3 regions of the Carboxylicivirga sp. genome follow, and region 2 is predicted to be linked to each of the others. Evidence: riboswitches for the same ligand, from Rfam matches in the RefSeq annotation. Region 2 holds a riboswitch; each other region holds the start of a gene.
The links. A riboswitch is a leader RNA that binds a small molecule or an ion and turns the genes downstream of it on or off. The one in region 2 is predicted to bind cobalamin.
Positions count from the first base shown of each region.

Region 1: linked by a shared signal. The riboswitch ahead of AC4MRQ_RS16440 (TonB-dependent receptor) and the one ahead of AC4MRQ_RS10210 (precorrin-2 dehydrogenase/sirohydrochlorin ferrochelatase family protein) in region 2 are both predicted to bind cobalamin.
Region 3: linked by a shared signal. The riboswitch ahead of AC4MRQ_RS17240 (ABC transporter substrate-binding protein) and the one ahead of AC4MRQ_RS10210 (precorrin-2 dehydrogenase/sirohydrochlorin ferrochelatase family protein) in region 2 are both predicted to bind cobalamin.

Region 1 is NZ_CEXQWX010000096.1:302-11,626, reverse strand. It holds gene recQ (DNA helicase RecQ) at 23-2,200, shown strand; gene AC4MRQ_RS16450 (PPi-type phosphoenolpyruvate carboxykinase family protein) at 2,631-6,107, shown strand; gene AC4MRQ_RS16445 (methyl-accepting chemotaxis protein) at 6,288-8,072, shown strand; cobalamin riboswitch at 8,518-8,724, shown strand; gene AC4MRQ_RS16440 (TonB-dependent receptor) at 9,139-11,325, shown strand, end outside.
Region 2 is NZ_CEXQWX010000043.1:31,349-39,143, reverse strand. It holds partial or broken gene AC4MRQ_RS10240 (hypothetical protein) at 1-125, opposite strand, end outside; gene cbiE (precorrin-6y C5,15-methyltransferase (decarboxylating) subunit CbiE) at 129-1,352, opposite strand; gene cobJ (precorrin-3B C(17)-methyltransferase) at 1,345-2,736, opposite strand; gene cobI (precorrin-2 C(20)-methyltransferase) at 2,970-3,686, opposite strand; gene AC4MRQ_RS10220 (sirohydrochlorin chelatase) at 3,690-4,571, opposite strand; gene cobA (uroporphyrinogen-III C-methyltransferase) at 4,564-5,346, opposite strand; gene AC4MRQ_RS10210 (precorrin-2 dehydrogenase/sirohydrochlorin ferrochelatase family protein) at 5,348-5,947, opposite strand; cobalamin riboswitch at 6,164-6,369, opposite strand; gene mnmE (tRNA uridine-5-carboxymethylaminomethyl(34) synthesis GTPase MnmE) at 6,512-7,795, shown strand, end outside.
Region 3 is NZ_CEXQWX010000105.1:133-11,457, reverse strand. It holds gene AC4MRQ_RS17250 (dipeptidyl-peptidase 3 family protein) at 1-1,652, shown strand, start outside; gene AC4MRQ_RS17245 (hypothetical protein) at 1,746-2,396, opposite strand; cobalamin riboswitch at 2,508-2,700, shown strand; gene AC4MRQ_RS17240 (ABC transporter substrate-binding protein) at 2,726-3,868, shown strand; gene AC4MRQ_RS17235 (iron chelate uptake ABC transporter family permease subunit) at 3,871-4,917, shown strand; gene AC4MRQ_RS17230 (ABC transporter ATP-binding protein) at 4,910-5,923, shown strand; gene AC4MRQ_RS17225 (RNA polymerase sigma factor) at 6,047-6,586, shown strand; gene AC4MRQ_RS17220 (hypothetical protein) at 6,564-7,166, shown strand; gene AC4MRQ_RS17215 (hypothetical protein) at 7,178-8,425, shown strand; gene htpG (molecular chaperone HtpG) at 8,947-11,001, shown strand.

The DNA.
Region 1 (11,325 bases), on a different contig from region 2:
CAGTATAAATAGGGATTTTGTTATGGCAAAGCAGGTTGATCTGAATGCAAGCTTAAAGCGGCATTTTGGGTTTGATACCTTCAAGGGGAATCAAGAGGAGGTCATCAACAATGTATTAAAAGGGAATGACACATTTGTTTTGATGCCAACGGGTGGTGGTAAATCATTATGCTACCAACTGCCGGCTTTAATGATGGAAGGAACGGCGATCGTTATTTCACCACTAATTGCGTTAATGAAGAATCAGGTTGATGCCATGCGCAATTTTAGTGAGGACGACGGGATAGCGCACTTCCTTAATTCTTCCTTAACTAAAACAGCGATTAGTAAAGTTAAGGAGGATATTTTAGCAGGTAAGACCAAATTACTCTATGTCGCACCTGAATCTTTGACAAAGGAAGAAAATATCGACTTTCTTAAGCAGGTTAAAATTTCATTTTATGCGGTAGATGAAGCTCACTGTATTTCGGAATGGGGACATGATTTCAGACCCGAATACAGAAGGATTCGCCCCATAATCAGTGAAATCGGAGATTCACCTGTTATAGCATTAACAGCTACGGCCACTCCAAAGGTTCAGCACGACATTCAAAAAAACCTGGGAATGCTTAATGCCATGGTTTTTAAATCATCCTTTAATCGTCCGAACCTATATTATGAAGTGCGTCCAAAGATGCATGCTTCAAAGGAGATCATTAAAATCCTCAAAAATTATGCGGGTAAGTCTACTATTATATATTGTCTCAGTCGTAAGAAAGTAGAAGAATTAGCCGAGACTCTTGTTGTGAATGGTATAAAGGCATTGCCCTATCATGCAGGGATGGATGCTTCAACACGAGCCAAAAACCAGGATCAGTTCCTGATGGAGGAAACTGATGTGATTGTGGCTACAATTGCTTTTGGTATGGGAATTGACAAACCGGACGTTCGTCTGGTTGTTCATTACGATATACCGAAAAGCCTGGAAGGATACTACCAGGAAACAGGGCGAGCCGGTCGTGATGGTGGAGAAGGAAGGTGTATCGCATTTTATAGCTACAAGGACATTCAGAAATTAGAGAAGTTTATGCAGGGTAAGCCTCTGGCCGAACAGGAAATTGGTAAGCAACTTCTTTTGGAAACTGTAGCTTATGCCGAATCTTCAATTTGTCGAAGGAAAACCTTGTTGCACTATTTTGGAGAAAAATACGAAGTAAAAGATTGCGAGACTTGTGACAATTGTGTTAATCCTAAAGAGGAATTTGAGGCTAAAGACAATATCGTTCAACTGCTTAATACAATACTACTTCTTAAAGAAAGATTTAAATCAGATCATGTTATTAATGTACTGACCGGTAATGGCAATACGGCAATCAAATCATACAAGCATAACGAACTGGATGAATTTGGCTCAGGTGACGAGTTTGATGAGAAACATTGGAATGCGGTTGTACGACAGTCGTTGGTTCAAGGATTAATAATTAAAGACATTGAATCATATGGCTTACTGCATATAAGTAAATCAGGCCATGAATTTCTTAAAAAACCACATTCTGTCACGATGACGAAAGATCATGATTTTGATGTGGTGGAAGAAGAAACCAATACAGGCGGAACTGCTGCGGTAGATAATCAACTGTTTTCGATGTTGAAGGATTTGCGTAAAGAATTATCTAAGAGGCTTAACTTGCCTCCATTTGTTATCTTTCAGGATCCTTCACTGGAAGCTATGTCTACCTATTATCCGGTAACTATTGAAGAGTTACAAAACATTCCAGGAGTTGGAACCGGCAAGGCATCACGCTTTGGGAAGGAATTTGTTAAGTTGATTGGTAAGCATGTTGACGAGAATGAAATTGATCGTCCGATGGATTTGGTGGTTAAATCGGTTGCTAACAAATCGAAAAACAAAATTGCCATTATCCAAAGTATTGACAGGCAAATGCCTTTGGATGACATTGCGTCGTCAAAAGGACTGGATATGCCGGAGTTAATTAAAGAATTGGAATCTATTGTTTATTCAGGTACCCGGGTTAACATTGATTACTACATTGACCAGATCATGGACGAAGATCATCGGGACGACATCTTTTATTATTTTAAAGAGGATGCCGAAACGGATGAAATTCAGGCAGCTTTGGAGGAGCTGGGAGAGGATCAATACTCTGAAGAAGATGTAAGAATCGTCAGGATTAAGTTCCTGTCCGAAGTTGGAAATTAATCTAAACTAAATACAAAGGGAGCTCAGAGAGTTCCCTTTTTTACTATTTGTTTGTCGGATTATTACTTTTTTGCCCGATAAATTATCAATTCAATATCTTTTGGTCTCCTAAAATCTTCAATTGTTATTGCTTTTACACATGTGTTCATTACAAATCAACACGATTTTTAGATGATTTTATATCATTTTATAAGAATGTACCACTGAAAACCCAAAGTATGCACGCTGTATAGCAGTCTATAAGGTATTGTTTCTAAAATTCCAATTATTGATTAAAGTAATGCTATTTAAATATGGCATTATGTTTGGTTAAAATTATTTATTGAAATAATTTAGAAATATTAACATTCAAAATCTATTAAAATGTTATTAAAACGTGATGATATTGTTTAAATTTGTCGCTCATTCATAACTTAAAACGCGTACCAAAATGAAAGATGATATGCAAAAGAAGCAGAAACCTAGTAAGAAGGACCGGAAGGATATGATCCAGTACATCAATCTGCAACTGGCCTCAATTGGTCAGCCTTTGTACTATGATGCCTGTGACGCCGACACCAAATACTCTAACACTAAATTCCTTTCTTTAACCGAAGGATTAATTAATAGTTTCAAAGAGAAATCACGTTTGTTATCAGATCATCTATCACCAGCTGATACGCGTATTCAGAACTTTTTGAACACTTACTTAAGCGATGTTGATATTGACAAAGCTGAATATCGCCTACCAAATAAAACTTTCGTTCTTAACCAAAAAGGTTTGGCTCGTGAGGTGAGTTTACCACCAAATGCAAACGAGTTTAAAAGTGACCTGGTTAGTTCATACCGATTAAAGCAGGGTATATTAAATAACCCTGATAAAGATAAGCGTACTACAAAAGGAACATTCCACATTGTTGAAGGTGGATTACCAGTGCCTTTGGATAAAAAAGAAGTGCCAAAGATTGCTTTTGCTAACATGTTGAAAGCAGCTGTTAATCCTGATGACGATATGAACATATTACCTTTTACTTCTACACAGGAAGAGAAGGCTAAGACTATGGTGTCATTATTACTTCGTCCGGTTGTATGTCCTGAGGTTCCCGGTGTTATATCTGAAAAAAGCATGGAAGTTCGCTTTTTTGCGCCAGGTACATTAGTAAGTAACCTTGATTTCGTAGAGAACATCTTTGGTAACGCAGGTGACCATAACCTTGCTGAAAACGATTCTGCACTGGATATTGAGCATTGGACAGGTACAACAGGATGTATTATCCTTGCACCACAAATGACAAAGCTTAAGAAAAAAGATATTGGTCTTCCTCATTACGACGATGCAACCGAGCGTCAGCGTAACGATGGTATGTGCTGGAAGGATGAGAATGAGTTGTATAACGATGGTGGTGCTTTCAAAATTACCTGTCGTGATGACAATGGTGTTGTGGTAACCTTAATTGGCGACAACTACTACGGATACTCAAAGAAAGAGATTAAGACGCAGATCAGCTACTCAGCCAACATGATTGGTTTGGTTGAAGAAGAGCACGCTGGAGGTGCTATTGCTTACCCACGTGGAATTATGAGCGATAACGTATATGGTGAGCTTTTCTCTGAAAAATTAGAAAAATCTTATTCGTTCGATGAGGCCATGGCATTATTAGGCGACAGGGTAACTGTTTATCCCGAAGGCTATGCTGTAGATAAGAAATTCTCTAACATCACATACATTCAGGAGCACGCAACTATCGATATTGATAACAGCAAAGTTGTGTGGACTGTAAATGGTAAAGAAGAATCGTTAATACTTTCTCCTGAAAAGATTTATATTCACCCGTCAGGTCACAAATTCCAGTTGGCGAAACACCCGACTCAGCCAATGTGGCGTATTGTAAACACACAACCTGAGGGTATATTCTGTCACAAACCATGTACTGTATCTGGTGGTGGTAAGTCAGAGATTTCTAAGTCAATGCAAAATGCTATCCAGTATGGTACATTTAACATTGTGAACCTTGAAGAGGACTTCAAAGCAGCAGATGAAATCATTAACTACGATTTCTCTAACCGTTGGAAGAGTATCCGTCCTGATGCTGAGCCCTCACGTCCATTCTTGAGCCCAAAACGTGCTTTAGGTTCTGCTGTTAAGTTGTTAACGCCTTCTGAGACATATAGCGACGAGTACAATGAGTTCTTAAATGGTATTCCTTCGCACATTCGTTCATTGGTTCTATTCATTAAGCGTTTGTACCGTAACGAAAGTGAAAAAGGAAACTGGAAAGATTACATGTCAGTTGAATTTATCAACGGTCGTGAAGGAACTACTCTTCAGTACAAAAACAATAAAGTAACAGCAAGTTACGTACGTATTGGTTTTAATGAAGATGGTAACTGGTTGCTTCATAAGCTTCGTTCTGACTTTGTTCCTAGCCAGAAGATCCAGATGGAAGATGATATCTCAGCAACAATTGTTTTACCCGCCAGTCAGTTAAGCAACTTGAATGCTGAGTACAAGAATAAGAGTTATAAAGTAGTTACTAACTGTGAGAGTCACCTGTTCCAGCGTCCTGATGAAGCGATTATCCGCGGATACGATAAAGGAGCTGAGAAAGATATTGTGACTGACGGTACTTTCTTAACTAACTACGAGCCATTAACTAAGAAGGATGCGATTGCTTTGTATGAGGATGCAATTAACTTCGACAAATATACGCAGCCTGTCAAGGATTTGTTGATGAAGGTGATCAACAGCGAAAAAGATGGTTACTTCGTTGTTCCTTCGCACACACGTATTGTTGACGGAACTCCAACCAACAACCCACGTTATCTTGAGCGTAACATCTTTAAGGATGATATTATCGATAACTACCTTGGTGAAGTTGGTGTACGTTTATTCCGTAAGATCAAGTCAGAAGAGCCTGTTATTGACGTGGTAAATGCAGTATTACCAGGTCGTCGTAATAACCCGGCTGATAAGAAAAATGGTATTCGTCCATTGGCGGTTTACAACCCAATTCACTATCAAGAGCTTCCTGAATTATTCATGGACTTTATCTGTAGTTTAACAGGTAAATCGCCATCAACAACAGGGGCAGGTTCAGAGGGTGCATTAACTAAGGGGCCTTTCAACATGTTAGTTCCTACAACAGACTTAAACAATGCCTTATTATCATACATATTAACTGAATATCAAGGTTTCAGTTCGGCAGCAGGTTACGTTGGACAGAACCGTTTCGACCACGATATCTCAATCTTAATTCCTGAGATATGGGCTCGTTTAGTACCGGAAGATCGTGATCCTAAGTTGCTAATCGAAAATGGTTCACTTGAGAAGTTGGAAGACTTTGAACACAATGGTCAGAAAGTATTGGCCAGCCGCTTGGGTTACCGTATTACTGAGAACTTTGCTTTCCGCTGTATGAACCGCTTGTTTGACGAGCCATTAGCTGTATTTAACGAGCAAATGTTGAAGCCTGAACTTCAGGGAATGGAAGATTATGTAGATGGGATCAACAATATTGTTGAAGCACAGCAAAAAGTTGCCCAGCGCTACTTCGAAGAAGGATCAGTAGATGGTGCGATTCCTCCGTTGAAAATCTTACTTCACATTATGGCTTATGGTGAGTACGAAGGAAAAGAGATCAGCCATCCTGAATTACGCAAGTACTTCGACCGTGAGTATGTTATCAATAGCGATTGGTACAAAGAGCGTTTAGCATTGAAGCAGGAAAAAGAAGTAGCATTCCGCAAAGAGCAGATTGCATACCTTGAGAACTTTGCTGCAAATGGCGAAAATGCAGAGATCAAGTCTGATTTAGATATCGAAGGGCGATTGGCTAAAGCACAAGAGTACTTGGCTTACGCTACTTCAGAAGCGTATCTGAAAGACCTGAAAGGAACTATTGGTGCCGATGTTATTTACAGAGGATAAATACACTAAGGTTATTCATTACAATACACAAACAGATGAGAGGCTGCCGTTCGGTAGCCTCTTTTTTTGTCATCATTGATGATTTATTAGTATTATCTTAAGGTTAAGTTTACAGAACAGGTAAAAGCGCGCAGTAATTTTAGTGCCTCAGGAATTAGTGAATAACCTAAACATAAAACCATGCAACGAGGAACCATGCGCTTTCGATTTGCCATCCTAACAGTTCTTTTAGTAATCACTTTTAGCGCCATTGGCATTTACACTCATTTTTCGCTTAACAGTTTGCAGAATAACAACCTGATTGAGAATCGTATTCATGAATTAGAATCTTTAATGCTGCAAATGCGCCGCAACGAGAAGGATTTTCTGGCGCGTGCTGTTACAGATCCTCAATTCTATAAAACGAATGATCATAAATACCTGAAGCGTTTTTCAAAGAACATGGATACCTCTATTTCAATATGCGAGGAACTTATGGAACAGGATATCATCATTAGCAATAACATGGTGCCGATGATTGATTCCATTCATCAGTCATTGACTAATTACCAGGGTATTTTTATGCAAATAAAAGCAACAGCATTTCAAAAAGGATTTAAAGATTATGGATTGGTTGGTGAAATGCGGGAGGCGATACACAACATTGAAAGCACCTTAAAACAATACAACCATGATCATCTGATGGTGTTTATGCTGATGGGACGTCGGCATGAAAAGGATTTTCTACTCAGGCACGATTTAAAATATAAACAGAAGTTCACCGATAATGCCGCTGCCTTTGAACGTGCAATTAATCGCTCAAACTACAATAAAGTTGCAAAGGAGGAAATGCTGGACTTATTGAAAAATTATCAATCAACTTTTATGACTATGGTTGATAAGCAACTGGAGCTTGGCTTAGACGAAAAAAGTGGTTTGTTGGGTCAATTAAGAAGCGAAGTGCACCAGGTTGAACCTATTATCGGAAGAGCCAAAACAGCACTGCTTAGTAGTCTGGCCCGAAACTCCTGGTCTACCCGCTGGTGGATTATCAGCTTTATAACTGTGGGTGCCACCTTGGTGGTTGCTTTTAGTATTTTCATCTTAAAAGGTGTCAGGAAGATGCTGGGCGCTGAACCATATGAAGTGGCGCAGATAGCAGCTCAGGTGGCTGATGGAAACCTGATGATCCATGATGATCTGAAAGGTAAGGCAACTGGTGTGCTGCATACTTTTGTTATCATGGTGGAAACGCTTAAAACACTGATGAAAGAGGTTTCAGAAGTTGTAACGGAGCTCAACCAAACGTGTCATTCACTGGAATCAAGCTCTGAAAAGATTGCCCACGGCGCACAAACACAGGCCAGTTCATATGAAGAAATCGCGACTTCGATGGAGGAGATCAATTCCAATGCGCAGCAAAATTCTATGAATTCACAAAATACCTTTAAGGCATCGCACGAGGCAAGCAACGAGCTGGAACAGGTAAAGGGCAAAGCGGGCGACTCATACGAAATTGTTAAAACCATAAGCGATAAGGTTAAGGTTATTACCGAAATTGCTGACCAAACCAATATTTTAGCCTTAAATGCAGCCGTTGAAGCATCGCGTGCCGGTAATCAGGGAAGAGGTTTTGCAGTTGTGGCCCAGGAGGTAAAAATACTAGCGGAGCGTACCCGCGAGGCTGCTCAGGAAATCGTAAGTATGTCGCAGGAGAGCCTTGATGTTTCCACATTGACAACCAATAGCCTGTTTAAGCTTATACCATCGGTGAAGAAAAATGCTGACCTGATTGAAGAGATTGCTGTATCGAGCAATGAACAGTCCAACGGCGTTCAGCAGGTTACTTCAACTTTGCAGCAAATTAATCACATCACCCAGGAAAATGCAGTTGCATCCGAGAAGATGATCATGACGGTTAACCAGTTAAATGAGCAATCCATCAGATTAAAGGGAGTTTTAGAACATTTTAAGATCAGGAATTAAGGAAGTTGAGAGTTGAGGGTTTAGAGTTAAAATTGGTTTACGGATCGAATCTTTATTGCCGTCATATAAGTAAAGATTCGATCCATAAATCGCCTGTCTTACTAATACAATCCGGACATATGGAGAGTTTTGGGTTTAGAGTTAGGGGTTGGGAACAGTGGTCATGTGTAAAACCTTAAAGAATAGGTGAGAGGTAGCTTTCAACCGGCTAAGCGGATTACCCACTAAGCCGATGTTTAAATTCGTAAATACTACTCCAGAAGCTCAGACCTGTCAGGTTTTTAAAACCTGACAGGTCTCTTGTCTTAATCTGCATGTTACTACCAACTAAGTAGGAGATCAGTTTAGCAGATCTATTAAGAGATAAGTCCCACGAACTAAACACTTTTAAAATCAACCCGCTTATAATTGTTCAACTTTTATAAATAATTAATTAAACATTTATATCTTCGCATCGATTTTTGGTATAACTATTCTATCAGATTAGTTAGTAAGGGAATCAGGTGAAAATCCTGAACAGTACCCGCTGCTGTAATCCCAAGTCACTATTGTGACACATGCTTTTACACTGCATCCACTATTGGTTATTGACCGATGGGAAGGAAGTAAAAGTTGGGAAAGTCAGAAGACCTGCCAGAATGGAATTCATGTAGCTTTCGGGAGTTAAAGCAATACACGGAAAGGCAATCCATGGCACGTCCTACCTGTATTTATTATTCCATCATGCTACAAATATTATTAACCCGGTAATGGACTATAATATTAGTCGATTGCTGATAACCTGAGTTCGATGTAAAATTTTGGATTCAGAACGCTTATAAGAAGTAAGGTTCAAGTGTAAATGATGAAAGAATAGAGGACTATTTTGAATCATTTAGACGGAGAAGATTACTGTTTATAAGTGGTTTTGCAAAGATTTTGCTTAAAAACCAGATTTACAGCATTAAACTCTATCGCAATACCGATAGCACTCGGTATTCGATTAAAATTATGCCTTGTAAATCAGATTTTTATTGCAATCTGATCTCAAAATTTAAGTTGATCTCAGGTTAAATCTATTTGTAAAATGAAACAGACTAAACTAAGCGTAATTACAAAGATCAGCGCTTTAATGACCTTGCTGTTGATGATAAGCAATGTTGTTTATGCCAGTAAAAACGAACAAAAGGCCAGCATTAGCGGTATTGTCAAACACAATTCTGAGCCGGTTCCCTATGCAGTTGTTATTATTAGCAATACAACATTGGGAACAGTAGCCAATGCGGCTGGTGAATTTGAATTAAATGAACTACCTACAGGACAATTTACCATTAAAGCCCAATCGATGGGTTATAAGCCGGAGGAAAAGACGATAACCTTAAAATCAGGGCCCAACAAATCCATAGAATTTATGTTGGAAGAAGATGCTTTTGGATTAGACCAAGTAGTGGTAACAGCCGATAGAAATGAACAAACCCGGCGAACGGCTTCAACCATTGTGAATCGCTTAACCAATCAAACAATGAAAAATGTTCAGCCCATTGTGGTGAGCGATGCCCTGAGCTATGTGCCAGGCCTACGCACCGAAACCAATTGCCAGAATTGTGGCATGGTGCAAGTGCGCATGAATGGTCTGGAAGGTCACTATTCGCAAATACTGATTAACAGCCGGCCAATTTTCTCAGGCCTTGTAAGCGTATATGGATTGGAGCTAATTCCGACCGCTATGATCGAACGTGTTGAAGTAACGCGTGGTGGCGGATCAGCACTTTACGGCAGTAATGCCATTGCCGGAAGCATCAACATCATCACAAAAGATCCCATTCAAAACAGCTATGCAGCAGAGCTACAATCTGGTGCAATAGGTGTTGGTTTAGATGGTACTGAATCGGTAAGTGAAACCGCGGCCAGGTTTAACGCCTCAATGGTATCTGATAATAAAAAAACCGGGATGGCCCTTTTCGGTAGTTTGCGCGAGCGCGATCCTTTCGATGTCAATGGCGATGATTTTTCGGAGCTGATGCAGTTAAAAAATCTGGCTTTTGGTACCCGTTTGTACCATCGTCCATCCTACCGTAGTAAAGTAGTGTTCGACTTCTTTCGTATTGACGAAGAACGGCGTGGCGGCAACCGTTTTGATGAGCTATACCATATGGCAGACTTAACAGAGGCGGTCGAGCATAAAATAACAACGGGAGCCGTTAACTATGAGTATTTTATGGGCCAAACAAGTCATTTAAGTGTTTTTGCATCTGCACAAGATGTTGATCGTGCATCTTACTATGGAGCCAATCAGTCGCTGACAGACTATGGGCAAACAGACGGATTAACCTACACTATTGGTTCCCAATTTAAATCTGATTTTGGCTTCAATAGTTTGCTGGCAGGTATTGAGTTGGTGGGTGACCAGCTAAAAGATCAGAAGCTGGGATACCCTGACTACGATAAGCCAATATGGGATGATGATAAAATAACGGGATTTGAACAGGCACCTAATACAACAGTTGCCAACCAGGATAAAACAATTTATGGTGCTTTTATGCAATACAACCGACGCATAGGTGTATTGAAGCTATCCGGCGGTTTTCGTTACGATATTTACGATATTAAAGACAATGTGCATGGTACCGGTGATTGTGAGGGTAATGTGATTAGTCCGAGGTTTAACGTTTTGTGGGATGTTTTACCCAATCTTCAGGCACGTGCATCCTATTCGCAAGGCTACCGTGCTCCCCAGATATTTGACGAAGATCTTCATATAAGCGCCTCGGCAACACGGCAGGTGATTCATAAAAATACTGAAGGATTAGAGGTAGAGACCAGTCATAGTTACATGGCATCATTGGACTATAATCAACAATTTGGTCCGTTTAACTTCTCATTATTAGCCGAGGGGTTCCATACATACCTGGATAATGCTTTTGTAGCCATACCTGGCGATGTAATTGACGGCACTGTTACTTACCTGCGCACCAATGCTCCCGACGGGGCTTATGTGCAGGGAGTTAACTTCGAATCCACAGTCTCGTATTTTAACGCCCTTACCTTAAACGCTGGTTTTACCGTTCAGCGCAGCAAATATAAAGAGCCACAAGAGTTGGGTACAACAGACTTTCTGCGAACGCCCGATCATTATGGATTTTTCACTCTGAACTGGCAAGCAGGCCATCACCTGAACCTGATTGCTACCGGACAATACACTGGTAAAATGCCAATCGCTTATTACGATCAATCGATAACCGACGATGATTATGAAGGTGAACTAAGGCATACA
Region 2 (7,795 bases):
TTGATGGATTCAATACCCTTCGTACCCGGATAGGCAGCTGTTGAATATATATGGCCTTCCAGCTCTTGTTTGAGCACATTGGCAAGAGGCAGTGCATTGATATTGTTGATTATAATTGCGTTCATATCTTAAATTTTTGAACTATTCAATTGCGATGTGTTAGCGTCTTGTTTTGTAGCCTGAAAAATGGTCACCGGATTATGCTCATCCTGCTTTATCAGCATTGTATCCGTAACAGCTAATTCTAAATCAGTGGCAGCTCTTTTGAATGCTTCAGCTGTTTCCTGACTGACAGCATTGAAAACGATGATTCCACCTGGTTTTAGACGCTGATTCAATCGTTTCATCATATCGTGTAAGCGACCACCATGCCCACCGATAAAGATCCGGTCAGGCTGCGGCCATTCGTCCAAATTAAAGTTGAAGAAATCTCCAATGGTAGCCTGAATACCTGGAATGTGAAATTTATATTGGTTTTTAGCCATCAGTTCACGTGATTCCTCACGCTTTTCAATGGCGAAAACAGAAAGCTGCGGGGCCATTTGTTTGGCTTCAATTGATACCGAACCGGTACAAAAACCAATGTCCCAAAACACTTTGGCATTATCCAGTTTCAACATGGATAAGGACATCAAACGGATGCTACGCTTGGTAATCATCTTCGGCCGTCCATCCAAATAATGAAAATCTTTCTCATTGATACCCGTCACCCGATCAAAGTGTATGACTTTCTCCAGAATCAGGCAATTGGGCATAACAGTTTCTGTTACTGCCAACTCTTCAATGGACAATTCCTTTACCTGCTGTCGTTCACCACCTATACGCTCGCCCAAGTACACCTTATAATTGGTCAGACCAACCGCCAACATGCGCTGTGCAATGGCAGCCGGTGTTTTGCGCTTATCAGTGAGAATACCAATCAATGGCGTGCCTTTAATCAGCTCCTGATCCAGGTTTTCCCACGGGCGACCTGTTAAAGTGGCGACGACCATATTGCCGTAAGGTATGAGACAAGCCTGAGCCAACATCTGCAGGCTATTAAAACTTGAATACACCTTGATGGATTCATGCGGAAATTCACGTTTCAGAGTATTGGCAATGCCAAAAAACAAAGGATCACCCGAAGCAAACACAACTATGTTCTCATAGACTTGACGGTAGTGATCAAAGGTTTGCTTTAAGGGCACCAGTACTTCTATCCATTGATGATCAACAGGTAATAAATCACACACCAGTTCATAATGGCGCTTGCCACCCGAAAAACAATGAGCCTTTGAGATAATACTTTTCAGCTCATCGCTAAGCACTGGCTTCGCCTCATCTGATATGCCAATAACGTAGAATTTACACATCACGCCCTGGTTTTAAAGAGGCAGCCTCATCGCGACTCAGGATGGCATTAACAATGGTTGCCGCCAGGTTAGAACCACCTTTTCGTCCTTCCACACTCACATATGGCAAGTTCTTAAAGGTCTTTAAACGATGCTTCGATTCCTCCACATTAACAAAACCAACAGGCGCACCCACGATACCAGCCGGTTGAAATTGCTTTTTACGCATCAATTCCGTCAGTTCGATCAAAGCTGTAGGTGCATTACCAAATACATATAAAGCATCCGGGTGTTCTTCAACAGCCAGACGGATACCTGCCTGTGTACGTGTTATATTTTTCTCTTTGGCCAAATCTATCGTGCGCTCATCGTGCAAATAGCATTTAATATCAATACCATAACGCTCACATGCTTTTTTGCGAATACCACTCTGTACCATGGTTACATCTGTAATAATGGTGCCACCATTCAGCAGATACTCACTAATGCGTTTAACCGCATCGTTCTTCACCCGCAAAAGATTTTTCATCTCAAAATCGGCGGTGGTATGAATGCAATGCAGCATCACCCATTTCTCTTCATAAGAAATATCAAGATCGGTTAATTGTGCTGCAATGGTGCGGAAGCTTTCCTGCATAATCAATGGCCCGGGAGCTCCTTCCTCATCGTATTTTGAATAGTAGCCACGTGGTGTAATAAACTTATCATTCACCACATAACTTTGTGAGTTACCAATAATTACTATGGAGAACATATCAACCATCTCAGGGTCGAATTCGGCCAGTGTGGTTAAAGTGACTTTCTCATCCTCGCGATCAACCTGACGTACAATGGCAACAGGCGTTGACGGGTCACGCTCTTCGAGGAACAGTTCCTGCAATCGGTATATCTGCCAGTAGCGTTTTTTACTTTTGGGATTATACAGCACCGTCACAAAATCCCCATAGGCCGCTGCCTTCATGCGCTTTTCAATCAGTTTCCAAGGCGTTAGCAGATCGGATAAGGACAGCACCACAAAATCGTGACTAAAGGGTGCACCCAGTTTCGCTGCTGCTGCCTGAAAAGCGGATATACCCGGAATCACCTCCACCGGAATATTGGTCTGTCGCTTTTCGGCCATTTCCAATATCAATGAGGCCATACCGTATATCCCGGCATCGCCCGAACTGATCACCGCTACTTTTAAACCAGACTCAGCCTTTTCAAAAGCAATTTTGGCGCGTTCCACCTCCTGGCGCATACCGGTGTCAATACAATCGGTTCCTTCCTGCAGGTAGCATTGTATAAACTGAAAATAGTATTTATACCCGATGACCACATGGGCTTCTTTTATCGCTTCAATAGCTGGTTGTAAGAATAGATCCGGGTTACCGGGGCCTAAGCCAATTACTTTTATGTTGCTCATACTTTTGGTTTTAAGATTCAAGAGTTCAGGGTTCAGGGTTGGGATTCGAGACGATTGACATGATCTCTAATTTTCTGTTTTGAATAAACAATTGACTTTATAAACTGTGCACGTACATTTAAGTCATAAATTATACCACCCCGCCTGTCGGCACCCCTCCTAAAATTTAGGAGGGGACGGGTTTGCGTCCTTCCAATATTTATATGCAATTGCCCTGGCTTCATCATATTAATTTAGCGTTTAGTCTTGCTTTGTTTTATAATGATGATTGAGAAGTAAGGAATACGTCGCTCCTTCAAGTCATTAATATTACTGCTTGTAAACTCTTTATCGGTACCCATATACTCTCCGTAAAAAAACTGATAGCGAGAATTATCAAGGAAACGAGCGATCCAATCCTTTATCTTAGATACTTTCATCATTATAACTGTTTCATTTGCTGTTGTGAATGCTTCCAGCTCCTTTTCGTCAGCTACCTCGGGCACCACCAAGACTTTATCGGTTTGTGTGCAAATGGGATTGGCACTCAGAGATCCGCCCAATATAAATGCCGGAACGCCCGGAATCATTTCATAATTGACGCCCGCTTGTTTAATATCATCGATCAAATAAGCAAAGGTGCTGTAAAACGAAATATCCCCTTCACTGGCAATGGCCACTGTCTTTCCTGCTTTACTATGAGCTATGCTTTCTTGCGCCAGTCGACCATAAGTAGCATTGACTTCGCTGCGGTCGTACTTCATAGCCACCTCCACGGACTTCAGTTTGCTCTTGTCCAAACCTAACTCACTCAACACACGCCAGGCCATGCTGCTTTTCATGCCTTTACTATTGACCGTTGTCGGATAATAAATCACATCGGCTTTTTGCAACGTCTTCAAAGCTTTTAGGGTAATCAATTCCGGATCGCCAGGGCCTAAAGCCACACCATATACTGTTCCTTGCTCCATTTTTTAGTGCTTATGTCCACAACAAGCGTGATCGTGTCCATGATGATGATGTCCATGACCATGATGGTGGTGATGGTGAGGTTCGTAATTCTCCAGCGTTTCCTGATCTACCGAAGTGATCAGATCTACTTCTCCACTCTCAACACTCTTCAATCGCTTTAAAAGTATTTGAGCCAAAACATCCGATTCACTTAGCAGGGGCGTAACCGAAATATTGAGATCAGTTCGCTTTTCTTCCAATGCCTTAAACAGATCAAGTGCTTTATCCATGTATACACCAGGGAAAAATATATACGGAACCACCACGATATTTTTATAGGGTAAATTCTCACAAATAGATAGGGCATCGGCCACCGAGGGGTAAGTCATACGACTACAAAAGCCATTAAGGGCGAAAGGGAATTTATTGGCTTCCTGCACCATACGTGTTAAGCGTGTCAAATCGCCATTGGCAGCAGGTTTTGAAGCTCCTACACCCAGTCCGAAGAACAAGGTCTCTGTCTCTTTTCCTTTAACTGCATCATCAACTTTACTCAGTAAGTCATTGGATAATTCGATCATATCATCGCAATCACCAATGTAATGCGCCAGCTTAATTGACACATTATACTTTGCTTGTAACTGGTACAACATGCACGGAATATCCTTCTGAATATGCACACCGGTAAAGAGAAAAACGGGTAAAGCATATATTTCTTTCACCCCTTTACTGGCCAGGCTCTTCACTCCCTGTTCAAAATCAGGTTGGGATAACTCTAAGAATCCTGCTTCCACTTCGTAATCCGGTAAACGTTTTGCAAATTCACCGGCATATTGCTTGAATGCCTCTTCTCCTCTTTTCACACGGGTTCCGTGCCCACATAGTAATACTCCTTTTTTACACATGGCTAAACTCTTCTTTAGTTACTGATTTGATGATTGGTTTTAACTGATCGGAAAATTTAACAACCTCCCCGATAACCATTAATGCCGGTGGTTTAAAACCAGCATTGGTCATATCAGCCTCAATGGATTTTAAATTTGATTTAAGCATTTCCTGCTGAGGGTATGTTCCCCATCGTATTAAAGCAACAGGTGTTTCATTACTCTTTCCTCCGTTAATCAGCTCCTGTGCTATACGACCAGCATTGGTAACACCCATATACACAACCAGCGTATCTGAGCCCTTTGCCAATGATTGCCAGTCTACAGGATTCGCCCCATTCTTAGCCGGATGTCCAGTTACAAAGGTCACTGATGAAGCTACATGACGCGCTGTTACGGGAATACCCATATAAGCTGGCACGGCAACTCCGGAGGTAATACCGGGCACTACTTCATAATCAATCTCATTTGCTATTAATGTGAGAATTTCTTCCACGCCTCGCCCGAATACAAAAGGATCGCCCCCTTTTAAGCGCACTATTTCTTTACCTTGACCGGCATAATGCACTAATAACTCGTTTAGTTCATCCTGTGGGTAGGTGTGTTTATCTTTCTTTTTGCCGACATAGATCATCTCACACGCTTGTCGGCAATACTTTAATAGTTCTTTATTTACCAAATAATCGTACAAAACAACTTCTGCTTTTTCGAGAAGCTTTGTAGCTTTTACACTGATTAAATCAGCATCACCAGGCCCTGCTCCCACCAGCCATACTTTTCCTGTTACTGGGTTCATCTTATTTATTTGTGTTAAGGTCAATCTTATTAGTTTCAATGCGCTCAATTATCTCATCAACCATCTCCATCATTTCCCTCTCGCAATCTTCATCATTACTATTGAGCATCTGTTTTCTTTTCAGAGCCACCTCATCAATCAGTTCTGGTGTCAAAGCAGACAACTTCTTTATAAAATATCTGCGTAAAGCTGCTGAAAGAGCCGGTGATTGCCCCTGAGTGGTAATACCCAGATGTAAATCGCCTACCTGACAGGATGCAGGCAGAATAAAATCACCTTCATCGACACCATTAATACTATTAGCTAATACCCCGTAATGCTGTGCCTCTTCTGTAATTAGACCATTTACGCATTGATCATTGGTGGCAGCAAATACCATAAAAAAGTCTTTCACATCATCCTTCTGATAATGTCGATCACGATGTATGAATACATCTTTATCTTTCAGCTCTTTAAGTTCCGGTGTTAATTCTTTGGAAATAACAGTTACGGCAGCACCGGCCTTAATGAGTTTACTGACTTTTCGCAAGGCCACTTTACCACCACCAACAACCAGGCAGGATCTATCAACTATAGATATATGAATTGGATAATATTTCATCGCAGAAGCTTATAATGTTACAAACAGAATTCCATATCAGATACAACTATCTAATAGGTTCTATGCCATTGAACAATGCTTATACACGTGATTTATTAACGCATCATTAGATGTGTTATCAAAAGAAATACATGAGCGCAGATTATGTATCTGCCATAATTGAGATGACTTTTCCATTGTGCATCAAACTTTTAAACCCGAAAGTTTTGATTAATACTATGTTGATCCTCTATGGCAGGTTTTCTGACTTACTCCCTCCTGTTGTGCCTTCCCATCCGTCTTTGACGGACAGTGACATTAAGTTTCAACGGAGTTAACAGAGCTTACAGCTGCGGGTACAGTTCCGGACTTACACCGGATTCCCTCTTTCTGTCAGGCTTCGAACATACAAGTCCTGACGCACCATGTTAAATCGGCATCAAAAGTAGTATTTTTTGAATTAAACCAAATACCATTACGTCAAATATGGCTTATTTAGAATCAGGCGTAATTAGCTATATTTGCAAAATAATTGGGAGCCACGATTGAAACTTCGAATATGCCCAACTTAAAAACAATTGAATAATGCTAAGCGAAAAAGATACTATTTGCGCCATATCAACAGCTCAGGGAATGGGAGCTATTGCAGTGATCCGTTTATCGGGAGATGAATCCATTTCGATTTGTGAGAAAATATTCAGACCTGCAAAAGTCGGAAAGCGACTGTCTTCGCAAAAAGCAAATACGATTCACTTTGGGAGCATCTATGAAGATGAAAAAGATATTGATGAGGTATTGATCAGCATTTTTAAAGCACCACATTCATTTACGGGTGAAGAGATTGTAGAGATAGCTTGTCACGGTGCTCCATATATTCAACAGCAGGTTTTGCAATTATTAACCAAAAATGGTGCACGATTGGCCACGGCTGGTGAGTTTACCCAACGAGCATTTTTGAATGGCAAAATGGATCTATCACAGGCCGAAGCAGTTGCTGACCTTATTGCATCGCGCAGTGAAGCAGCCCGGCGTGTGGCCTTACAACAGATGCGAGGCGGCTTCTCCAATGAATTGGTTAACCTGCGAATGCAATTGCTCAATTTTATTTCGTTAATTGAACTGGAACTTGACTTTAGTGAGGAAGATGTGGAGTTTGCTGACCGTTCAGAATTAACAAAACTCGTTGATGAAATTGAAGCTCTACTTCAAAAATTGGTTAATTCATTTTCGCTTGGTAATGCCATTAAAAATGGAATTCCTGTAGCTATTGTGGGACATACCAATGCAGGAAAATCAACCTTATTAAATACCTTACTGCAAGAGGAACGTGCAATAGTATCTGACATACACGGCACCACGCGCGATGTGATTGAAGACACAATCAACATTGAAGGCATTGGTTTTCGTTTTATCGATACCGCAGGTATCAGAGCCACTAAGGATAAAATAGAGAACCTGGGTATAGAGCGCACTTATGACAAGATCAGTAAGGCTACCATTGTTCTGTTAATGCTGGACGTTAATGATCCTGATGATAAGATTCATGCTGCTATCAGCGATGTTAAAAAGCGACTGGATGAACAACAACAGTTAATCGTGGTCATCAATAAAACAGATCTGAGCGATGAATCTGTAATTGCTGAGCGCTTTTCAAAAGAAAGCTTCAGAGAATTATCTGGTACGGATGCCATTGTACCTATCTCCGCCAAAAAACAACTGAATATTGAAGCATTAACCAATGCACTTTTAAAAACTGTTAACCTATCGGCCATTGATAATGATGAAGTAATTGTTACCAATGTGCGCCACTATGAAGCACTTCAAAAATCTCACGAAGCCATCACACGGGTTTCAAACGGATTAGAAACG
Region 3 (11,325 bases), on a different contig from region 2:
ATAAGCTAAAGCCTGCCTTCTCAAAAGCTTGCTTAAAACAGTGGATAGCTTTATTAACTGATGAACAAATACAACAATTGAATTGTGAAACTTCTGAGGAGCTACTTGAACAACTGGGAAAACTGCTTTTTGATCACAGTCAGGATGCAAAACGCGTATGTCAGGATGAAGCTAAAGACCTGGTTCACAAGTCTGCAAATAATTTCTATAAAGGACTATCGCAAGGAGAAGCTGAAGAGTTTTATAATAACCTTATTGACAAAGAAGATCCTCAGCCTGTTTCTTATGGGCTTAATTCCAGGCTAATAAAAGAGAATAACGAAGTTAAAGAGGAGATATGGCAGGTTGGAGGTAAATATGGCAGAACAATTGAGCAAATTGTTTTTTGGTTGAGAAAAGCAGCTCATGTTGCGGAAAATGATCGCCAAAAGGAGATAATTAAAACCTTGATACAATTTTACGAAACTGGTGATTTAAATCTCTTTGATAAATACAGTATTCAGTGGTTAAAAGAGCAAGAGGGTGAAGTTGATTTTATCAATGGATTTATCGAAGTGTATGGCGATCCATTAGGATTTAAGGCTACTTGGGAAAGTTTGGTTAATATCATTGATAAAGAGGAAACTGAAAAAGCATCAATTATCAGTGAAAATGCTCAGTGGTTTGAGAATAATTCTCCTGTATTGCCTGCGCACAAGAAAGAGCAGGTGAGTGGCGTTAGTATGAAAGTGATTAATGCAATCATGCTAGGAGGTGACTGTTATCCGGCCTCACCATTAGGAATTAATCTTCCCAATGCTGAATGGATTCGAGAAAAGCATGGGTCAAAATCAGTTTCCTTACAAAATATAAGTCATGCTTATGAAATGGCTTCACTTACATCTGGAGTAATCGAAGAGTTTGCCTGCTCAGAGGAAGAAGTTTTATTGCATAAAAAATATGGAGCCATTGCAGATAACTTGCATACTCACCTACATGAATGTGTGGGGCATGGTTCTGGAAAATTAGAATCAGGAGTTCGTTCAGATGCTCTGAAATCTTATGCATCTGTTATTGAGGAAGCACGTGCTGATTTGTTTGGTTTGTATTTTATGGCAGATGAAAAAATGAAGGAACTCAAATTAATTCCGAATAAGGATGTTGCCAAGGTTCAATACAATGCATATATCCGAAATGGATTAATGGTTCAGCTTGCAAGAATCGGTTTAGGTTCCAATATCGAGCAAACTCATATGAGAAACCGGCAGTTAATATCAGAATGGGTGATGGAGAATGGTTTAAATGATAATGTAATTGAACGAATAACGAAAAAAGGCAAAACTTACTTTGTCATTAATGATTATAAAAAATTACGCGGCCTTTTTAGTAAGCTATTAAGAGAAATACAACGGATTAAATCGCAAGGTGATTACAAAGCAGCAAAAGAACTAGTTGAAACCTATGGAGTCAAAGTTGACCAACAAATTCATACGGAAGTATTAGAGCGTTATGGCAAGTTAAATGTGGCACCATATTCAGGTTTTATTAATCCTAAGCTTGAACCGATTATTAATGATGATGGAGAAATAGTAGATATTGAAGTGAGCTACAATGAAAGCTTTCTGGACCAGATGCGACGTTACAATAGGGATTATGGTTATGAAAGCAATTAAGCAATAATTAACGGGAGGAGAGCAAGAGGTTTATAAAGCGTCTTGACTCCACCCGAAAATCGGTTGCAGATAGTTAATATCTTGTATTTCGTATTATTGAAAAAGTTCTTCATCCCATTCTACATAGAATTCACCTTTTTCTACCTCAAGTTTATTATTAGTTTCGGTGATCTGATTGTTTTCATGCTTGTATCCATAAGCTGTATAAGAAAATGTACCACGCATCGATTTATTTTGATGATCGTATGATGTTATTTTTATTTCACCAACCGGTTCGCTCAGGATATTCTTAGAATTAAAACAGTAGGTCGTATAGTGTAATCCTTGCTGTTTACCATCAACAATGTCAACAGATTCAAGACCTGCTAAAGCCCAGTGATAAGTTATTTCAGGTATATTCCTATACAGCAATATTTTTTCTTGTTGTAGCGCTTTCCGATAAGGAAAGCAAAGGCTGATATGCATTGCTTCATAACTCGCACGAATGGTAAAGCTTGAATCAAGGACTTCTCCTGTTTCAGTAATCGATAATAGGGAAGTGCCAAATGAAAACGAAGCATGCATTGAAGAATAACGTTCCTTAATTGAATCACGGAATACGCAAAAAGGAACTTTGTTAATTAAAGCTTTTACATAAGGAGTAATGATCTCATCCTGTTCAGGTGGTTCAGGTTCAACCTGATCTTTTGAACATCCTGCAATCAGAATTGCAGCAATTAGAAAGGTAAGTGTTAGAGTTTTCATATTTAATTTATTAGGTTGATTTTAAAGGTATGAAATATTTGGGACGAAAAGACGAAAATTCATAAAATATTTCGTTAACCAACGAAAGAACTTGATACTTATGTATTGATTCTTGAGTCTTCAAATTAAAACCTTACTTTTGCAGAGTTATTGAAAAAAGGGAATCAGGTGAAATGCCTGAGCTGTTCCCGCAGCCGTAATCCATGCCAGTAAGGAGCACGCCTTATTAACCACTGTTGCATTGCAATGGGAAGGGGAGGTGATGAAGGAGAGCCGGAAAACCTGTTTCATTGACACATTAATTCATAATTCTTTCGGGAGATAAAGAGATGATTAGATTTACAACAACCTTATTAGTAGCTACTCTTTTATTTGCATGCCAATCGAAAAGAGAAACCCAAACGGGAGTTTTAACAGTTGGGCAGGCAGATAGTACCTACTATCCCAAATATGCAAAGGGATTCCATATCAACTATTTTAAAGGCTATCGTCAAATCGTATTATGCGATCCCTGGGGCGATACGACTAAAAATGAAACCATTGCATTGTTTAAAGACAAATCACTAAAAGAAGCTCTTCAGCAATCAAATGAGTATGTAATTAATTATCCGGCTGACAAATGGATTGCGCTTTCATCCACTATGGTAAATTATGCTGATAAGCTCAACATGAAACAGACCATTTGTGGAGTTGCTGAACCGCAGTATATATCGGATGAATACATTCAGAAGTCCATAGAAAATGGATCAGTTCGTAATGTCGGGTTAGCTGTTGCACCCGATGTGGAAACCATGGTTGATATTGAGCCTGATTTTATGATGGTGTCGCCATTTAAGGATAATCATTTTACAGCTGTAACAAGTGCTGGTATTCCAGTTCTTACTAATGCTGATTATTTGGAACATACACCGCTTGGACGCGCTGAGTGGCTCATATTTGTTGGAGAATTACTAGGCGAAGGTGCTAAAGCAAAGCACTTATTCTCAGAAATTGAAACTGCTTATCTTGAAATCAAACAAAAGGCAAAGAAAGTAGCCGTTGAACCATCGGTTTTTACAGGACATATTTATCAAGGTATTTGGTATACCCCGGCAGGAGAAAGTTATATGGCTAACTTTTTTAATGATGCCGGTTGTAATTACATTTATAAGGATACAAAGGGAACTGGCTCTTTATCGCTCGATTATGAGACAATTATCGAAAAGGCCGAAGATACAGAATGCTGGGTGTTGATTTTGAATTATCCCAATGAACTAAGCTATACTGAGATTGCCAAAATTGATGAACGGTATACTGATTTTACAGCCTTTAAAAACAGGAATATCGTTGTTACAAATTCATCATATTCGCAGTATTTCGAGAAAGGTTTAATGCAGCCGCACATAGTTTTAAGTGATTTGGTTTATGCATTGCACCCTGAAGTTTTAATTGGATATCAACCAACTTATTTCCATCAATTGACTAAAGAGTAAATATGGAAGATCATCGGGTAAAATGGATAATGGGTTTTGTATTATTGACTGCACTGATTTTGGTATTTTTCCTTATGAATATTGGTTTTGGTTCGGTATCTATTCCATTTGAAGATATACTAAATGTTCTGATAGGTGAGGAGGCATCGCGAAGTGCTTATTCATCCATCATTCTTAAATCAAGGTTACCACAAACGATTACAGCTGTTTTGGCAGGAGCCGGATTGGCTGTAGGAGGCCAACAAATGCAAACCTTATTTCGTAATCCACTGGCAGGACCATCAATATTAGGGATTAGCAGTGGAGCCGGTTTAGGTGTTGCACTTGTTGTTTTATTTGCGGGAAATGTGTTGGGTATTACAATAAGCGGATATGGTTTATTCGGGCATATGACAGTGGTAGGTGCAGCTTTTCTTGGTGCCTTTTTTATCTTAATGCTGATCGTCTTTTTTGCACAGGCTTTACGTGATAATACCATTTTATTGATTGTTGGTATCATGATTGGTTATGCGGCTTCTGCAATAATAGGAGTGATGAAATTCTACAGTCCGAAAGAAGATGTGCATGCCTATGTCATTTGGGGTTTGGGAAGTTTTGCCAATGTCACCTGGGAGCATCTTTTGATTCTTATACCGGTTATAATAATCGGATTGCTCATTAGTTTATTATTGATTAAACCTTTAAATGTGTTGGTACTTGGTGAAAATTATGCTGAGAATCTGGGTGTGAATATCAAACGAACACGATTGTCTATATTGTTTTGCACAGGCTTATTAACCGCAGCCATTACTGCTTTTTGCGGACCAATTGCCTTTTTAGGTTTAGCTGTTCCACATTTAACCAAGGGTTTGTTTCGAACAAGTGATCAAAAAGTATTGATGCCTGCCGTAATTTTGGCAGGAGCTATTTTAGCCTTATTTTGTAACCTCATTGCCCGATTGCCTGGTTTTGAAGGTGCATTGCCGATTAATGTTGTTACAGGACTGATAGGCGCCCCGATTGTTATTTCTGTTATTATAAAACGACGGAAAATGAATAGCTATGGATAAGTCAATATTATTACAATCGAGAGATTTGGCTGTTGGTTACCGACAAGGTTCCGATAAGGAAACGGTTTTGCATCAGAATATAAATGTACAATTGAGACAAGGTGAGTTTGCCTGCCTGTTGGGACCTAATGGCGCCGGCAAATCTACATTGATTAAAACCTTAAGTGGATTTATTCCCAAAATTTCAGGTGATGTATCAGTTGGTGACATTGATTTGAAGGACTATAAGCGTAATCAATTAGCCAAAGTAGTAAGTGTAGTTTTAACAGAAAAACTGGAAGTTACCAATATGACTGTATTTGACCTGGTGGCATTGGGACGTACTCCGTATACTGATTTTTTTGGTACGCTTGCTAAAAGGGACAAAGCATTAGTTTTACAAGCTATTGAAGATGTAGGATTGCATGGTTTCGCTAACCGACAGTTGGTATGTATGAGTGATGGTGAACGGCAAAAAGCAATGATTGCCAAAGCACTGGTACAGGATACACCATTAATTATTTTAGACGAACCCACTGCTTTTCTCGATTTACCAAGTAAAATTGAAATTGTACAATTACTGAAAACCCTTGCAAAAAACAAGAATAAGGGAATCCTGTTATCTACTCACGATTTGGATTTGGCACTGCAATTGGCAGATAAGATATGGCTGTTGGCACAGGGCAGAGAGATTGAAGCTGGAATACCTGAGGATTTAATTCTTGCGGATGGGTTTAAACGTTTCTTTGAGAAAGAAGGCATCATATTCGATAACGAGAGTGGAGCCTTTAAGGTAGAGAGAGAGCAGGTTAAAACCATTCGTGTTGTGGGAACTGGTGTTGAATATAAGTGGCTGAGTCATGCGCTTAATCGCACAGGGTATCAAACCACAGATGTAGGGGAGGAATATCCGAAAGTTGAAATAAATAGTAATACCAATAGTGCTTATGTGTTACATCATGCCGATGGTACAAAACATAAGCTGCGAACCATTGAAGATTTACTAGAGCAGATAAAGGAAAAGTAATCAGCTACTTGTTAATATATAATTACTCATATTACAAAAACTTTTTTTTTATCATGCAGCGTTTAGGCATCTTTATGCATTCTATTATCAGAAAATAGAAATTGCATCAATTAGCCTAACCTAATGCTAAAATTCTTTAAACGAAATAATCAATCCTTTTTCGAAAATCTGTACCATCGCTATTGTGAGCAGTTGTTTTTACTTGTATTGCGTTACGTGGTGTCAGAGTTTGATGCAGAAGAAGTACTCCAAAGGGGCTTCATTAAGGTCTATGAAGGATTACCACAATTCAAACAAGAAAATGAAAAGGCCACATTAGGTTGGTTAAATCGCATAATGGTTAACGAAGCTCTCATGTTTTTGAGAGAGCAAAAACGATTGACTTTAGTGGAAGCTGTTGAAGATGAATGCCCAATTTTGATTCAGCTACCAGAAGCCGAGAAAGGATTAGCTTACGAAGCCTGTCTGAAATTAGTCAGGAACTTACCAGATGGTTATCGTACTGTATTTAACCTGTTTGTAATTGAGGGGTACTCCCATAAGGAAATTGGTGAGATGCTGAATATTAGTGAAAGTGCTTCACGTTCACAATTAACGCGCGCTCGCAGCATATTAAAAGAACAACTTAAATCAACAAATTATGAAGCCGAACTTGTTGGATGATTTATTTAAAAATCAATTGAAGGACCAGGGAGAGCTACCCCAAGGCATAACTTTTCGGAAGGAGAAAGTGTTGGCTTCTATCAATACCCGAATTATTCATACATCGAGTAATAGAAAATGGCTGAAATATGTTGCAGTTGTTCTTTTGTTTATTCTTTCTGGTTATTGGCATTGGCTACAACGACAAGAGATTAATCATCAGAAACAGTTATTAGCAGAACAAAACGACTTAATCCACCAGAATCGATCTGAAGCAAACAGAATGTTTGAACAACAACGAGCATTTATCGATTCAGTGAAGAATTCAGCAGTTCCCATAAACTATATTGGAAAAGTAGCCAGTTTGCCATCTTTACCTGCAACAATGGTGCAACATAAGCTGGTTATTGCGCCAACCATGATTGTTCACATTGCTGAACCCATTTATATAAGCGATAAAAAAATACCTAATCATAAGTCACCAGTTCCGGAACTTGACTTACCCGTTTATTACGAAAGTGAACGATTGGCCAGTAATACCAATGAAGCTTCAAACGGCCGATCCTTTAAACGAAAACTGAGTGAATTGTTTAACAATTAAAACCTTGCAAAATGAAGAAGATTATAACTATATCCATGCTGCTAATCGCTTGCTGGAAAATGAATGCGCAATATGATATGGTGCCTCCTAAAGGATTAAAGGCCCCTAAAAACTACTATGGTTATCAGCAATATTACGATACCTTATCAATAGATATAGATAGGGGGGAGAAAATTAAAATTGTTTATCAATGGTATGATTTATTTCGCGAGGATGAAAAACGGTTTGATGAGTATTTTTGGCAGCCCTTCGAGTCAAGCTATACCATTTTGCAAGAGAAGTTGGAAGAGTTACCATTGGATAAAAAGCTAAAATATCACATTCAACTCACAACAAAACGAAGTTATGATGACGGTTTTTTTATTATGAATGACTCGGTAACTATGCAGCGACGTACGATTCTTGTTGAACGTTTATGGAAAAGTACAAATAAGGAAGATAAAAAAGCTTACAGAGATAGTATAAGTTTGATAGATAAAGTACTTCATCAAAAAATGTTTCCCTTAGAATCAACACTAACTGTTACAGAGCGTGAAACCAGAAACGCTCAGCGAGAATATAAGCTTGAAGGCAATGAGTTAATTGGGCAGGCGCAATGGCAGCATTTATTAGAGGTATCAAATGGGTTTTGGAAGGTTTATTTTTATGTCAATGATATTAATAACCTGTATTCCATTAATTCAGTTGATATAAAGGAATTTATTCGTGCCGAAAGACAAAACTATATAAAAAGAGGTTATTACCGTTATTATACTAATTTAAGGTATAAACTTGTTGATGGTGAAATTAAACAGGTTCGGTATTTTAGAGAGAGAATTCGAAGGAGAGAGAGGCATATTTCTTTAACGGTTAATCCTGTATTAGGTACAAGTATTGTTAAAGGTAAGTGGTCAGCTGATCTAGGTGCTATGTTTGGTGTGGTTTTTAACGAAGAACGTAATGGGGCCCTTCGATTAGCTTTAAGGTATCAGCTGAAGGGTTTAGGTGAAGAAACTTCTGATGAAACGAAAATGAAATACAATGGTTTTGTCGACGGTTTGTTCGATTTTAATTTAGCAAAAAGTTACAAGCGTGAGCAGTGGGTAGGCTTAGGTGTTGGTTACCTCTTGCATAAAGAAGGGAGTATTTATGGAGATAATACAGCCCGTATTTTCCTCAAATACCGCTCTTCGCAGTTGTGGGGAGTTCAGCCTGAGTTTAACTATTCTTTTGATGATAATGAAGGCTTTATCGGCTTGGGATTTTTCTTTAGCTTATAGTTTTAATAATTGACTGGTCACTTCATAAGGATGGTTTTCAGGGAAAGGCCTAACTTGCTACCGCGCGAATACCTTCGCGTGGTTATGCTTTTATACCACGCGTGAGGACACGCGCGGTAGCAGAGTATTGTCAACTGTAACAGATGCCTCCATTGCAAAATTGAAGGTCTTGTACACCGTTACAAGTATATCCATGGTGATATTGAAGGACTTGTACATCGTAACAAGTGCATCCATCGTAAATTGAGAGGTATGTAAACTGTAACAGTTGACTCCAAAGCAAAATAGGGTTCTTGTAAACCGTAACAGATACTTACATTGCAAAATTGAAGGTCTTGTATATCGTACCAGTGCCACCACGGCAAAATTGAGGGATTTGTATATCGTGACAGGTACTTCCTGTCAAAATTTCAATGTGCTGTCACATCAACCTGTCGCAATGTCACACATTGACTAATGGCACATGCTTTGATAACTTTGAGCCGTTAAATTGAAAAGTAAAATCTAAAATAAAAGTAACGATGCAAAAAGGACATATTGGGGTTACTACCGAGAACATTTTCCCAATCATCAAAAAGTATCTTTATTCAGATCACGAAATTTTCTTACGCGAATTAGTATCAAACGCTGTTGATGCCACTCAAAAGCTAAAAACATTGGCTTCGGTTGGTGAATTCAAGGGCGAGATGGGTGAAACACCAGTTCGTGTTATTCTTGATGAGAAAAAGAAAACCATCACCATTTCTGACCGGGGTGTTGGTATGACTGCCGAAGAAATTGACAGATATATCAACCAGGTGGCTTTTTCAGGAGCTAATGAGTTCCTTGAAAAATATAAGAAAGATGCCAACGCCATTATTGGTCACTTCGGTTTAGGTTTCTACTCATCTTTCATGGTATCTGAGAAGGTGGAAATTATCACCAAGTCGTTCCGAGATGATGCCCAGGCTGTAAAATGGAGTTGCGACGGAAGTCCTGAATATACTCTTGAAGAGGTTGAAAAGGCCGAAAGAGGTACGGATATCGTGTTGTACATCGACAAGGATAATGAGCAATATGCTGCTAAAGCAGAGATCGATAAGCTATTGAAAAAGTATTGTCGTTTCTTACCGATTGAGGTTGTTTTCGGCAAACAAACAGAGTGGAAAGATGGTAAGGAAGAAGAGACTGACAAGGACAATGTGGTAAATGAAACCAAGCCACTTTGGACACGCACACCTTCGGAATTAAAGGATGAGGATTATAATAAATTCTATCAGGGTTTATACCCAATGACAGATGAGCCTTTGTTCAACATTCACTTAAATGTAGATTATCCTTTCAACCTGACAGGTGTTCTTTACTTCCCTAAGTTGAAGAACAATGTCGAGGTTCAGAAAAATAAGATACAGCTATATTGCAACCAGGTATATGTAACTGATTCAGTAGAAGGAATTGTACCTGAGTTCTTAACACTTCTACACGGTGTGATTGATTCACCGGATATTCCATTAAATGTATCGCGTTCTTACTTACAGAGCGATAGTAATGTGAAGAAAATTTCGAGCCACATCACCAAGAAAGTAGCTGATCGTCTGGAGGAAATCTTTAAGAAAGACCGCGAAGGGTTTGAAGCTAAATGGGATGATCTGAAGATTTTCATCGAGTATGGTATGCTGACAGAAGAGAAGTTCTACGATCGTGCTAAGAAATTCACTTTGTTGAAAAATACAGATGGTAAGTTCTTTACTTTCGATGAGTATGCCGGTATTATAAAGGACAACCAAACTGATAAAGATGATCAGCTGGTATATCTTTATGCAACAGATGTTGAGGCACAGTTCAGCTTTATCGAGGCAGCTAAAAACAAAGGTTATGATGTGCTTGTGTTGGACGGACAGTTAGATAGTCACTTTGTAAATCATCTGGAGAGCAAGTTCGAAAAGTCACGTTTTGTACGTGTCGATAGTGATATTGCTGAAAAACTTATTCCAAAGGCTGAGACAACTGAGTTGAAGTTGACCGATGCTCAAAAGCAAGATTTAACAAGCATTTTCAGTTCTCAGGTTCCAAATGTTGATAAGACTAACTTCATCGTGACGTTTGAGGCATTGGAAGAAACTGATACGCCAGTGATGATTACGCAGCAAGAGTTTATGCGCCGTATGAAGGAGATGAGCCAGCTTGGTGGTGGCGGTATGAATTTCTACGGGGAAATGCCTGATAGCTATAACCTGGTGGTGAATGGTAATCACCCATTGGTGACTCGCATCATTGAGGATGAAGAGAAAGAAGTAGGAGAGAAGGTAGCTTCTTTACGTCATAAGATTGAAGGTTTGGAAGGTAAGCGCTCTGAATTGGAAAAGGCTAAAGAGGGCAAGAAAGACGAAGAGATTCCACAGGCTGATAAAGATGAGTTGGAAGATATTAACAAAAAGCTGACTGAACTGAACGGTAAAAAGGAGGAAGAACTTTCTTCATTTGCATCGTCAAACAAGTTGGTTTCTCAATTAATTGACCTGGCATTGCTTTCTAATAATATGTTGAAAGGTGAAGCTTTAACCAAGTTTGTTAAACGTAGTATCGACCTAATTTAAGGTTATCATAAATGCAAGAGAAAAGCCCGGAAGCATAAGTTTCCGGGCTTTCTTTTTATTGATTCCAGGGGGGTAGTGTTCTGAGTTCAGAGTTTTGAGTTCAGGGAGCTTTGTTTATCAACTTATTGACAACTTGAGGGTTCCGCAGTTCGGCAATTTAACGACGATTCAAATTACCAAAAGACCACTTCACAAAACCTCCATTCAACTTGAAAACCTTAACGTCTTTTAACAAAAAGAAAGTGGTAACAATGAGTTTGTATAGCTTATAAATTGGGCCTTTTATCTATTTTTGCGCCGTTTTTTAAACAACTGTGAGTGCCT